Regions from separate parts of the Oceanobacillus sp. FSL K6-2867 genome, predicted to be linked through region 2. Evidence: riboswitches for the same ligand, from Rfam matches in the RefSeq annotation. Region 2 holds a riboswitch; each other region holds the start of a gene.
The links. A riboswitch is a leader RNA that binds a small molecule or an ion and turns the genes downstream of it on or off. The one in region 2 is predicted to bind S-adenosylmethionine.
Positions count from the first base shown of each region.

Region 1: it holds a riboswitch for S-adenosylmethionine, as region 2 does, so the genes downstream of both, NSQ77_RS18260 (methionine biosynthesis PLP-dependent protein) here and NSQ77_RS02865 (acetyl-CoA C-acyltransferase) in region 2, are expected to answer to the same signal.
Region 3: it holds a riboswitch for S-adenosylmethionine, as region 2 does, so the genes downstream of both, NSQ77_RS09085 (sodium:solute symporter family protein) here and NSQ77_RS02865 (acetyl-CoA C-acyltransferase) in region 2, are expected to answer to the same signal.

Region 1 covers NZ_CP150144.1:3,787,549-3,790,833, reverse strand. The annotation lists gene NSQ77_RS18270 (DNA topoisomerase) at 1-541, opposite strand, end outside; gene NSQ77_RS18265 (hypothetical protein) at 1,107-1,256, shown strand; SAM riboswitch class I at 1,408-1,519, shown strand; gene NSQ77_RS18260 (methionine biosynthesis PLP-dependent protein) at 1,594-2,712, shown strand; gene metC (cystathionine beta-lyase) at 2,709-3,285, shown strand, end outside.
Region 2 covers NZ_CP150144.1:618,639-621,923, reverse strand. The annotation lists partial or broken gene NSQ77_RS02885 (IS5/IS1182 family transposase) at 1-141, opposite strand, end outside; gene NSQ77_RS02880 (hypothetical protein) at 284-844, opposite strand; gene NSQ77_RS02875 (hypothetical protein) at 1,133-1,405, shown strand; tRNA gene NSQ77_RS02870 (tRNA-Val) at 1,617-1,689, opposite strand; SAM riboswitch class I at 1,858-1,965, shown strand; gene NSQ77_RS02865 (acetyl-CoA C-acyltransferase) at 2,065-3,231, shown strand.
Region 3 covers NZ_CP150144.1:1,830,901-1,834,185, reverse strand. The annotation lists gene NSQ77_RS09090 (N-acetylmuramoyl-L-alanine amidase) at 1-980, opposite strand, end outside; SAM riboswitch class I at 1,452-1,558, shown strand; gene NSQ77_RS09085 (sodium:solute symporter family protein) at 1,676-3,285, shown strand, end outside.

The DNA.
Region 1 (3,285 bases), 1.2 Mb from region 2:
CCCAATCGGCCCATTGTCTGCTAATTCCTGCATCTCGCAATGGCTGCATTGCGCTGTTCGGTTTAAGATTTTCTAACCCTTGCAGAACTTCATTCTGTGTCCATTCATTTAAAAGCAGACGATGCACAATGGCTTTCGGCTTCGTACCACCACGATAGATAATACTATCTCCAATCAATTGCCCTTCTCGATCATAATCACATGCTGAAATAATTGCCTCCACATCGTTTCTTCTCATTAGAGAGTGGATTATCTTTAACTGCTTTGCAGCTCCGCCATCTGTTCGTGCTCGATTTCGCGGATTGCTTTTCACTTTATATTTAAATTCAGAAGGGATAAAAGGAAAATTATCCATTTTCCAGCTTCGCATTTTACCATCATAGTCCTTCGCATCGTATAACTCTACAAGATGACCAAACGCCCAAGTGATCAAATAGTTATCTCCCTCAAAATAGCCATCTTTTTTTGTTTTAATTTTCAATGCGTCTGCAATATTTTTTGCGACGGATGGTTTTTCTGCAAGTATTAATCGGACTCCCATTTCGAATTCATCCCCTTTCCTTTTATGCCAAAGCCGTTCGTTTTTCTCTATTAACTCCTCTACTAGAAACATTCGTTCGATATCTCATTATGCCATAGATTGCCCTTTTTTTCTAATTGATTCCTATCCCGTATATGGCTTAGATTGGTTGGATGACCACTTTCTATTACGTTTTTATTTTAATTCAACCAATTTTAATTTTCTCTCTTATATGATATAAATGCTCTCAGCATTATTATGGTTAAAAAATACTTCTTTTCTATCTCCATCAAAATCATTTGCATAGACTGGGTCGGATTTTTTGCATACTTACATATTTTCAAAGCCAATTAGAATAACTTCCAATCCATAAATAAACTGCTGATCATAATCCGCATCTACAGTTAAAACCATCTGCAAATGGCAGCTCGATTGGCATGTCCTGATGTACTTCCTTTTTTAGGTTAACGAGTATTAATAATCCACCACCTGTATTTTATATAATACTTATAAATTACTCATGAATGGTTAAACTAGCTTCATTGGTGATATTAAATCACCGTGAATATTTACAGGAGGTGCGATGATGTCTGAGCAAAATAAAAATCGCAACAAGGATAAAGGAAAACAAAACAATCGCAATAAACATAATAAACAAGGTAATGATACGGAATTCGCTAGTGAAAACAGTGAATTTCTCAACTTAGACAATAAGAAAAACAAACGAAAAAGGTAGCAACAATACTAAAAGCTAAGTCATTGACTTCATCTTGACTTAGCTTTTTTGCTGTACAAAGATAAAAAGTGAAATCCCCCTTGCTTTTTTTATTTTTCTAATGTAAGGTATTACTAATATAATTTTGAAAAATTACATAAATCTATTTATATTCTTATCCAGAGAGACGGAGGGACTGGCCCTTTGATGTCTCAGCAACCAGCCGATAACGGTCCGGTGCTAATTCCAGTAAGCAACTATTCAAGTTGTTTAGAAGATAAGAAGAATGCTGTGCTATTAAGAGCAATCTTCTTATCGGAGGGTTGCTCTTTTTTAATTTTCTATTGGAGGCTAAAACATGACAAATAGCAGGTTACAAACGAAATTCGTACAGCTAGGGAATAAGAGTGATGAAAAAACAGGGGCAATTAATCCGCCCATTTATTTATCTACGGCCTATCAGCACAAAGGGCTTGGACAATCAACAGGATATGATTATACAAGAACGAAAAATCCTACTCGAACTATTTTAGAGGAAGGTATTGCTGACTTAGAATCTGGTGATGCAGGGTTTGCCTGTAGCTCGGGAATGGCAGCTATTCAATTAGTCCTATCTCTGTTCCGTACAGGTGATCATATCATTGCACCAGAAGACTTATACGGTGGAACCTATCGGATTTTCGAACAATATGCGGACACCTACCAGATTGAGACTACCTATGATACGTTTGAAACAATTGAAAAAACAGAGCAGTTAATCAATAAGCGTACGAAGGCTCTTTTTATTGAAACACCTACCAATCCTTTAATGCAGGAAATTGATATTCCTAGCTATGCAAAATTGGCACAGAAGCACAACCTTCTACTCATCGTTGACAATACCTTTTTAACACCATACTTACAACAGCCACTACAGCTAGGGGCGGACATTGTTGTCCACAGTGCGACCAAGTATATTGGCGGACATAATGATGTGTTAGCTGGATTAGTCGTTGCAAAAGGTGCTGAGACCTGTGAAAAGTTATCCCAAAATCATAATGCTACTGGTGCAGTCCTCTCCCCTGTTGATTCCTGGCTACTTATTAGAGGATTAAAAACATTAGCGCTCCGTGTAGAAAGACATGAGGGAAATGCACAAAGCATAGCAAGATTTTTAAAAGAACATCCAGCAGTTACGGATGTGTTCTATCCGAATAAGGGTGGCATGCTTTCCTTCTCTCTTAAAGAGGAACAGTGGGTGAATCCATTTCTATCAGCTCTAAATTTAATTGTTTTTGCCGAGAGTCTTGGTGGTGTAGAGAGCTTTATTACATATCCAACAACACAAACTCATGCGGACATACCAGAGTCGGAAAGAATTCGTCGGGGAATAAGCAATCATTTGCTCCGTTTCTCTGTAGGTCTGGAGCATATCGAGGATTTAAAAGCAGATTTACAGCAAGCTTTATCCAAATTCAACGAGGAGGGTGAAAAATGAATCAAGTGAAGCGGCATGTGGAAACGAAATTCATTCATGGATCACAGCGAGTTGCAGCAGGCTCTGGTGCAGTAAATACGCCGATTTACCTTTCATCTACTTTTCACCAAAACAGCTTTGATTCATTTGGTCCATTTGATTACAGCCGGTCAGGAAATCCGACACGTCAAGCATTGGAGGATAAAATTGCAGAACTTGAAAATGGGACACGTGGATTTGCATTTGCCTCTGGTATGGCAGCCATTTCTTCTGCGCTTTTATTGCTCTCTGCTGGTGATCATGTTTTAGTAACAGGGGACGTGTACGGCGGGACCTATCGTTTTGTATCAGAGGTTTTGAAACGATATCAAATTAATCATACCTTCGTCGATATGACTGATTTGGATGAAACAGCACGTGCTATTCAATCGAATACCAAAGCGATTTATATTGAAACGCCTTCCAATCCATGTATGAATATTACTGACCTTGCTGGGCTTGTAAAAATCGCGAAGGCAAACAATTGTCTTACGTTTGTTGATAATACATTTATGACACCCCTGTACCAAAACCCATTAGAGCACGGAGCTGATA
Region 2 (3,285 bases):
GTCTACGAAAGAATACTACGAATGCCTCATCCGGAATAGTTTCCACCACTTCATTCACCGCATGGGCAATATCATTTTCTTATAATTTCATTTCTAAATCTAAAGGCAAAAAACTTGGTTCCTGGTATTATGTTTAAACATAAGGATACCTCCATATATTATTGTGTGGTAACTTTAATTTTATCAGAAGGTATCCTTTTTGCGTGCAAAAATACTGGAACTCCTCAACTTATTGGCGAGCAGCACTCTTTTTAATTCTGGGGGGGGGGTTCCAGCCGCTTTACTATCTTGCAATTGCATTCGCATTTAAGTAATATACTCGTCCTGTATCATTGTCAGTTGTCTTGTACATTACTTGTCCTGCATAGTGTGCATAGTCAGTCCAGCTATCCCAATGATTACTTCTGGTATCTACTAAGTGTTTATACTCACAAACCTCATAGTTTCCTGCTGCTCCCACATCTGAACCGTTATCTCCAACAGCACTAACTAGTCCAAAACTAGAAACTGTGGTGCCAATTACTGAAGTGGCTGTTTTATTTGATGATACCCAAGATATAGATTGTGATAGGGATTTTGCAATAATTCCTTGTACAGAAGCAAATCCTAATACCGCCAAAGCAACAGCTGCTACCTTCTGATCACTTTCAGCTTTTCTTATTGCTTCTGCTTCTGCGTGACTAACATTCTGAGTAGAACACGTGACTTTAGGATCATGATGACCTCGTATTTGAGAAGTTCCATTAAATCCATCAGCGCTAGGAATTTCTGCAGCTAAAATATTGATTGGCATAGCACTAAAAATAAGAGTAAACGACAAAATAATAAAGATAACTTTTTTCAAAAAAACCCTCCTCATATTAATTGACAAAATTTGATAATTCCAATACGTTAATAATTCTAACAATTTTATATATTAAATTAAATGGGGAGAAAGTCTTGAATTTATAAAATTAGGGTGAATAATTATGCCTGAAATAATAAAACAACTAATCAAGCTGTTACTTAATTAAAGGCAATTTAATATAGTTTAAGTAAGTCAACTGTAATTATTAATTTTATGATGATTATATTTATTATTGTTAAAATAATGTTATTCCTATATATTTGACATATACTTGGGGGGATTTTAATGGTTGTAGATAATAAAAAAAAAAGATATGAAGTATTAGATAATTATATATTGAAGATAAAAATGTTGTTTGGTCCTTTAATTTTGCTAATTGTAGCATTTATAGACATTAGCAATACTATCATTTATTTTTTAAGTGCATTTTTATTGTTATTAATTATTTTTCAATCGATTCTTAATTTCAAAATGCATAATAGATTTAAGAAATCATTCTTGCTTGAAATCCTCATAGTATTAGTAGCTATCTATGCTATAGTTTTTCGTCTAACATAATTTTTTATAGTGGTTGATGAAATGGAATACACGCTCACCTTGTTCCCAACAATAATTATGGATGTTGCCGATATGTTTGAAATGGCTCTAGAAAATCCTGTAACTGATCTGTGACTGCTAACCAAAATCAGATGAAAAACCAATCTCTACAAGAAAAATAAAAAAGCCTGTACTCCTTGATACACAAGGGATACAGACCAACGTGTTAGAATGATTCCGATTGGACTCGAACCAACGACTTCTACCCTGTCAAGGTAGCGCTCTCCCAGCTGAGCTACGGAATCGTATGTATTATTCTCAACTTTAACTATACTTGCAAAATAGAAGGCTGTCAATAGAAGCTGTTTAGTTACGTTTACAAAATAACTATTGACCTTCTGTTTGCGTTCTGTTAATATTGCAATAATTTAATAAACGAATATATTTCAACAATAAAACAAAATAACAGATTACTCTTATCACGAGTTGGCTGAGGGATTTGGCCCTATGACGCCCGGCAACCGCCCCTTTAGGGGGAATGGTGCTACTTCCAACAGACAGAAATGTCTGAAAGATAAGAGGGGGAATCCGCAATAGTTTATGATTTCAACCCTCTTTCTTTGGAAAGAGGGTTTTTTTATGGACAAAATGAGCAGATTTATAGGAAAGGATGAGGCGTTATGAATACGGTGATTCTAGAAGGAGTAAGAACACCTTTTGGGAAGTGGAAAGGATTTTTATCTGGATTAGAGGCAAAAGAGATAGGAACTTTAGCTGTTAAAGAGTTAGTGAGACGAGTACCTGAGGCAAAAGAAGCTGATGGGACAATACTTGCACAGGTGCTTCAAGCGGGGCAGGGTCAAAATCCGGCTAGAAGAGTTGCGAAGGATGCCGGTGTATCGTTATCTGTTCCTGCAGTTACTTTAAACAATGTATGTTTAGCTGGATTAGCATCCATTTCCGACGCTGTCCGCCGTATTCATTTTGGCGAAGGGGAATTATATATTACTGGTGGATTTGACTCGATGACAAATGCCCCGTACACTGCTCCGATTCGTAAGGAGCTGTCGATGGGATCCCTGCAATTTACGGATACATTAATAAACGACGGATTATGGTGCTCGTTAGCAGATGATTCGATGGGGGTGCTGACGGATTTAAAAAATAAAGATTTTAAGATTAATAGACTAGAGCAGGATCAATACGCACAGTTGTCACAGGAACGAGCTGCTGAAGCGCTGGAAAAAGGTCGCCTGCAAGATGAAATTGTTTCAATCAAACTTAAAGGCAAAACCTTCTCTAGCGATGAAGGCATTCGCCTCAATTCGAACATAGAAAAATTAGCAACATTAAGACCGGCGTTTGTTGACGACGGTACAATCACAGCGGGAAATGCGTCGCAAATGACAGATGGCGCAAGCGTTGGCATTGTTTCATCCGAAAAGAAAGCGGAGGAGCTTGGTAAAGCGCCGTTAGCTCGTATTCTTGGTTGGGCTGAAGTCGCGGGGCCAGATACGAGCCTACATACAAAGCCTGCCCAGGCAATCAAAGCAGTTTTAGAGAAAACGAACCTAACATTGAGCGATATTGATTTATTTGAAATCAATGAGGCTTTTGCAAGTGTGGTTATCGCAAGCTGCCGTGAGCTTGGAATTGGCTATGAAAGAGTGAATGTTAATGGTGGCGCAATTGCAATTGGTCATCCGCTTGGCGGAACGGGTTTTCGACTTGCCTTAACTCTTGCAAAAGAACTTAAACGCCGTGGTGGTGGAAAAGGTATTGCATCTCTCTGCGGTGGCGGCGGTCAGGGAATGGCTCTATTAATAGAAGTTCCAAAAAGCTGGTAAAGCCAAAACTTAGTATAAATTATGGAACAGTATGTGAGCAGTTCGCCTTGTATT
Region 3 (3,285 bases), 1.2 Mb from region 2:
AAGTCTGTTTCATGCATTGCCTGGGCAAAGGCGATATCTCCTCTAATTCCATAGTAGTTTCCAAAGGTTAAATAATAGATTCCTAGCTCAATAGCATGTGGATGGATATCTTTAACACACTGATCCATTAGTTCTGATGTTAGAAAAATCTGTCCTAATATAGAATAACCAGAAGTATCTTCTTCGTTTTCAGTAATAATGAAGGCATCTTCAATTCCTGCATTTTTGACCTCGTTCAATCGACTCTCCGCATTTTTTTGGTTCGAAAAAGCACCAGCTTGAACACGGTACCATTGCTCACCAGAAACTGTAATGGTTGTAACAAATGACTCGATACAATGTGAATCCAAGTAAGCTACTCTTTTATCTGCGTTTTCTCTTGATTGGAAGGAACCAGCTATTACTTTATAAATGGCTTCAGAATCATTTTCCTTTCTCTGAAGATCAAACGCTTTCGCTAAGCCGTTCACATGACCTAGTGCAACATTTTCGCGCCATGAAGATTGTTTCATTAAATTTGCGTCATGTGTGTTATCAATAAATCCATTTTCTGTTAAGAGTGCTGGCATTGATGTTTCACGTAAAACATGGAAATTTGCTTTTTTCTTTCCGCGATTTGTTAGACTGTTTATTTTAGTTATCTCTGTATGCAAACTAGCTCGGTATGCAGCAGTCTGTGAAGAATCGGATAAACTACTGTGAATATAGTCTTCATATCCATTAGCAGAGCCGTTAGAGGCATTGCAATGAATAGACAAGTAATAATCAGCTCCCCAAGAATTTGCTTCATTTGTTCGCTGTTCTAGACTCTTACTGCTATCATTTGTACGGCTCATTTGTACTTCAACATCTTCATAATCAGCTAGTAAAATGTTACGAATTCGAAGAGCAATATCTAAAACAATATCTTTTTCATTTATTCCATTGCCCCTTGCTCCTGTATCTGATCCACCATGGCCTGGGTCTACATATAATTTCATACAACTACCCTCTCTTTCATAAAGTTTAATTCATTACTATAGTATGAAAAGTAACAAATTGGAATTGGATAAATTGTTCATTATGCATGAAATTGTGCAGAATGCTGACGCTTAAAGTAATATACTGATAGCAAACGGTGCTAATGTTTATTAATTTATTGGTGGTTATTGCTTCCTTTGTAAATGAAGTGACATTAATCCCCACTGCTGTGTTTAACTGCATTTTCAGGGAGACATTTGTCGAAAGGATAGTTACAACTTTCTGCTGAATACGAGTCATTATCTTAACCAACGCACCTGTAAAAAGGTCTGCTTTTTTAACATTAGCGAAATAAATGGATTTTATCTAGCAGCTTCCTTTACTTAGTAATGTGACAATCGAATGATAGAGAGTTGAGTAAATGTTATTTTAAAATAATATTGACTTTTCCGTTATTAAGGTGTAATTTTAATACAATTGAATAGTTGAACTTCTTATCAAGAGAGGTGGAGGGACATGGCCCTTTGATACCTCGGCAGCGGGCTCAATTTATGAGTACTGTGCCAATTCCATCAGACACTGGTCTGAAAGATAAGAAGAGGTGCCCTGAATTTATCTACCCTCTTCTTATGGAAGGGGGTTTTTGTTTTGGCTTTGTAATTGAATATTGGTGGTTTGTAATAAGGTGATTTAAATATTAAGGGAGTGACTGATTGTGACAGAATATGGTGTATGGACAATTATACTGGCATTAGGATATACATTTGCACTAATTACTGCAGGACAAATTGCTAAAAGGCGTGTGACAAAGAAAGATAGTTATTTTGTTGGAAATCGGAATTTTAATAAATGGATTGTTGCGTTTTGTATAACTGGGTTATTTTCAGGATCCACATTCATTTCTATTCTGGAATTATCCTATTTAACAGGTATTTCCGCAATCTGGTATGGAGTAGCGGAAATGGTTCAAATATTTATTATTGCTTTGTTGATTATACGTTCTTTCCGGAAAAAGATGCTTGTAACAGTTTCTGGCCTGATAGGAGATACATATGGAAGAACGGCAAAAGGCTTATCGGGAGCCATAACAGCATTCGCATTTCCAATGTGGTCTGTTGCCACTGCAATCGCATTTGCTTCAGCATTTCATGTGTTTACAGGTATTTCATTAAGCTTATCCGTTGCGTTTACTGCTATTTTACTTTTTATCTATCTGCAAGCTGGGGGCATGTGGTCCATTGCTTTTACACAAACGATGAACATGTTTGCATTCGGATTAATGATCGTGATTGGACTTATTGCTTTTTTCATCAATCCAGGATTTTCAGGTTTAGCTGCATTGAACATGGACCGTCCAGAAATGTTTAACTTTGGAAGTGTCGGTCTGCAAGTGATTGTCGTTTGGTTTGGTACTTTTCTAGTAAACGTCATTCTGGCTCAGGCTGCTTTCCAAATGGCATTGTCCTCCCGCTCGCCAGAAGAGGGTCAAAAAGGACTTGTCATGGCAGGATTCATGGCGATTCCATTTATAGTCGGTGGAGTTATCTTCGGAATATCTGCTGCTACCGTTGTGCCGAATGCATCCACTGGACTTATTGCGATTCCGCAGTATCTGATGGAAGTATTGCCTGCTCCATTGGTAGGTTTGTTTTTCCTTGGTGTATGGGGCTGTGCACTTGGGTGGGGTGGTCCATGTCAGTTCTCAGGTGCGACAAGTCTTGGGCGTGATGTAGGAAGTGCGATTAAACCAAATGCAACAGGAGATCAGCTTATTAAATATACGAAAATCTCGCTGCTGCTTTTAACTGGTCTGATGATTGCTTTTGGCTTATTGCGAACAGAGCAATCCGCATGGTGGAATGTATTTGCTTGGACGATACGAAACAGTGCAACGTTTGCACCAGTAGTAGCTGCGCTATTCTGGCCTGTAGTAACAAAGCGAGCTGTTGTCGCTTCATTGTTCACAGGGTTTTCTAGTGGTCTGTTATGGTATTACCTGGGCGGCTGGCATCCACAGGAATTTTATTTAAACATACACCCAGTTTGGATTGGAAGCTCGATTAATATCCTGACAATTACGTTGGTAACACTGGCTAATAGAAGAACGAATCTAACATTGCGAAAAACAGATCGCTTTGGTTACGTGGGGTTAACTGGAGGAGTTATTTTTACACTGGTGAATATTTTATATTTTGAACAGGCGTATAATAATGGATTGTTTGGGCTGTTTATGTTTGTAGCTGTATTGAGTTATTTCATAGCGGCTATACGGTTTGTGAGATTAGAGGAGCGAGGAGCAGTAGTTTTAGAGGAGCAGGAATACGT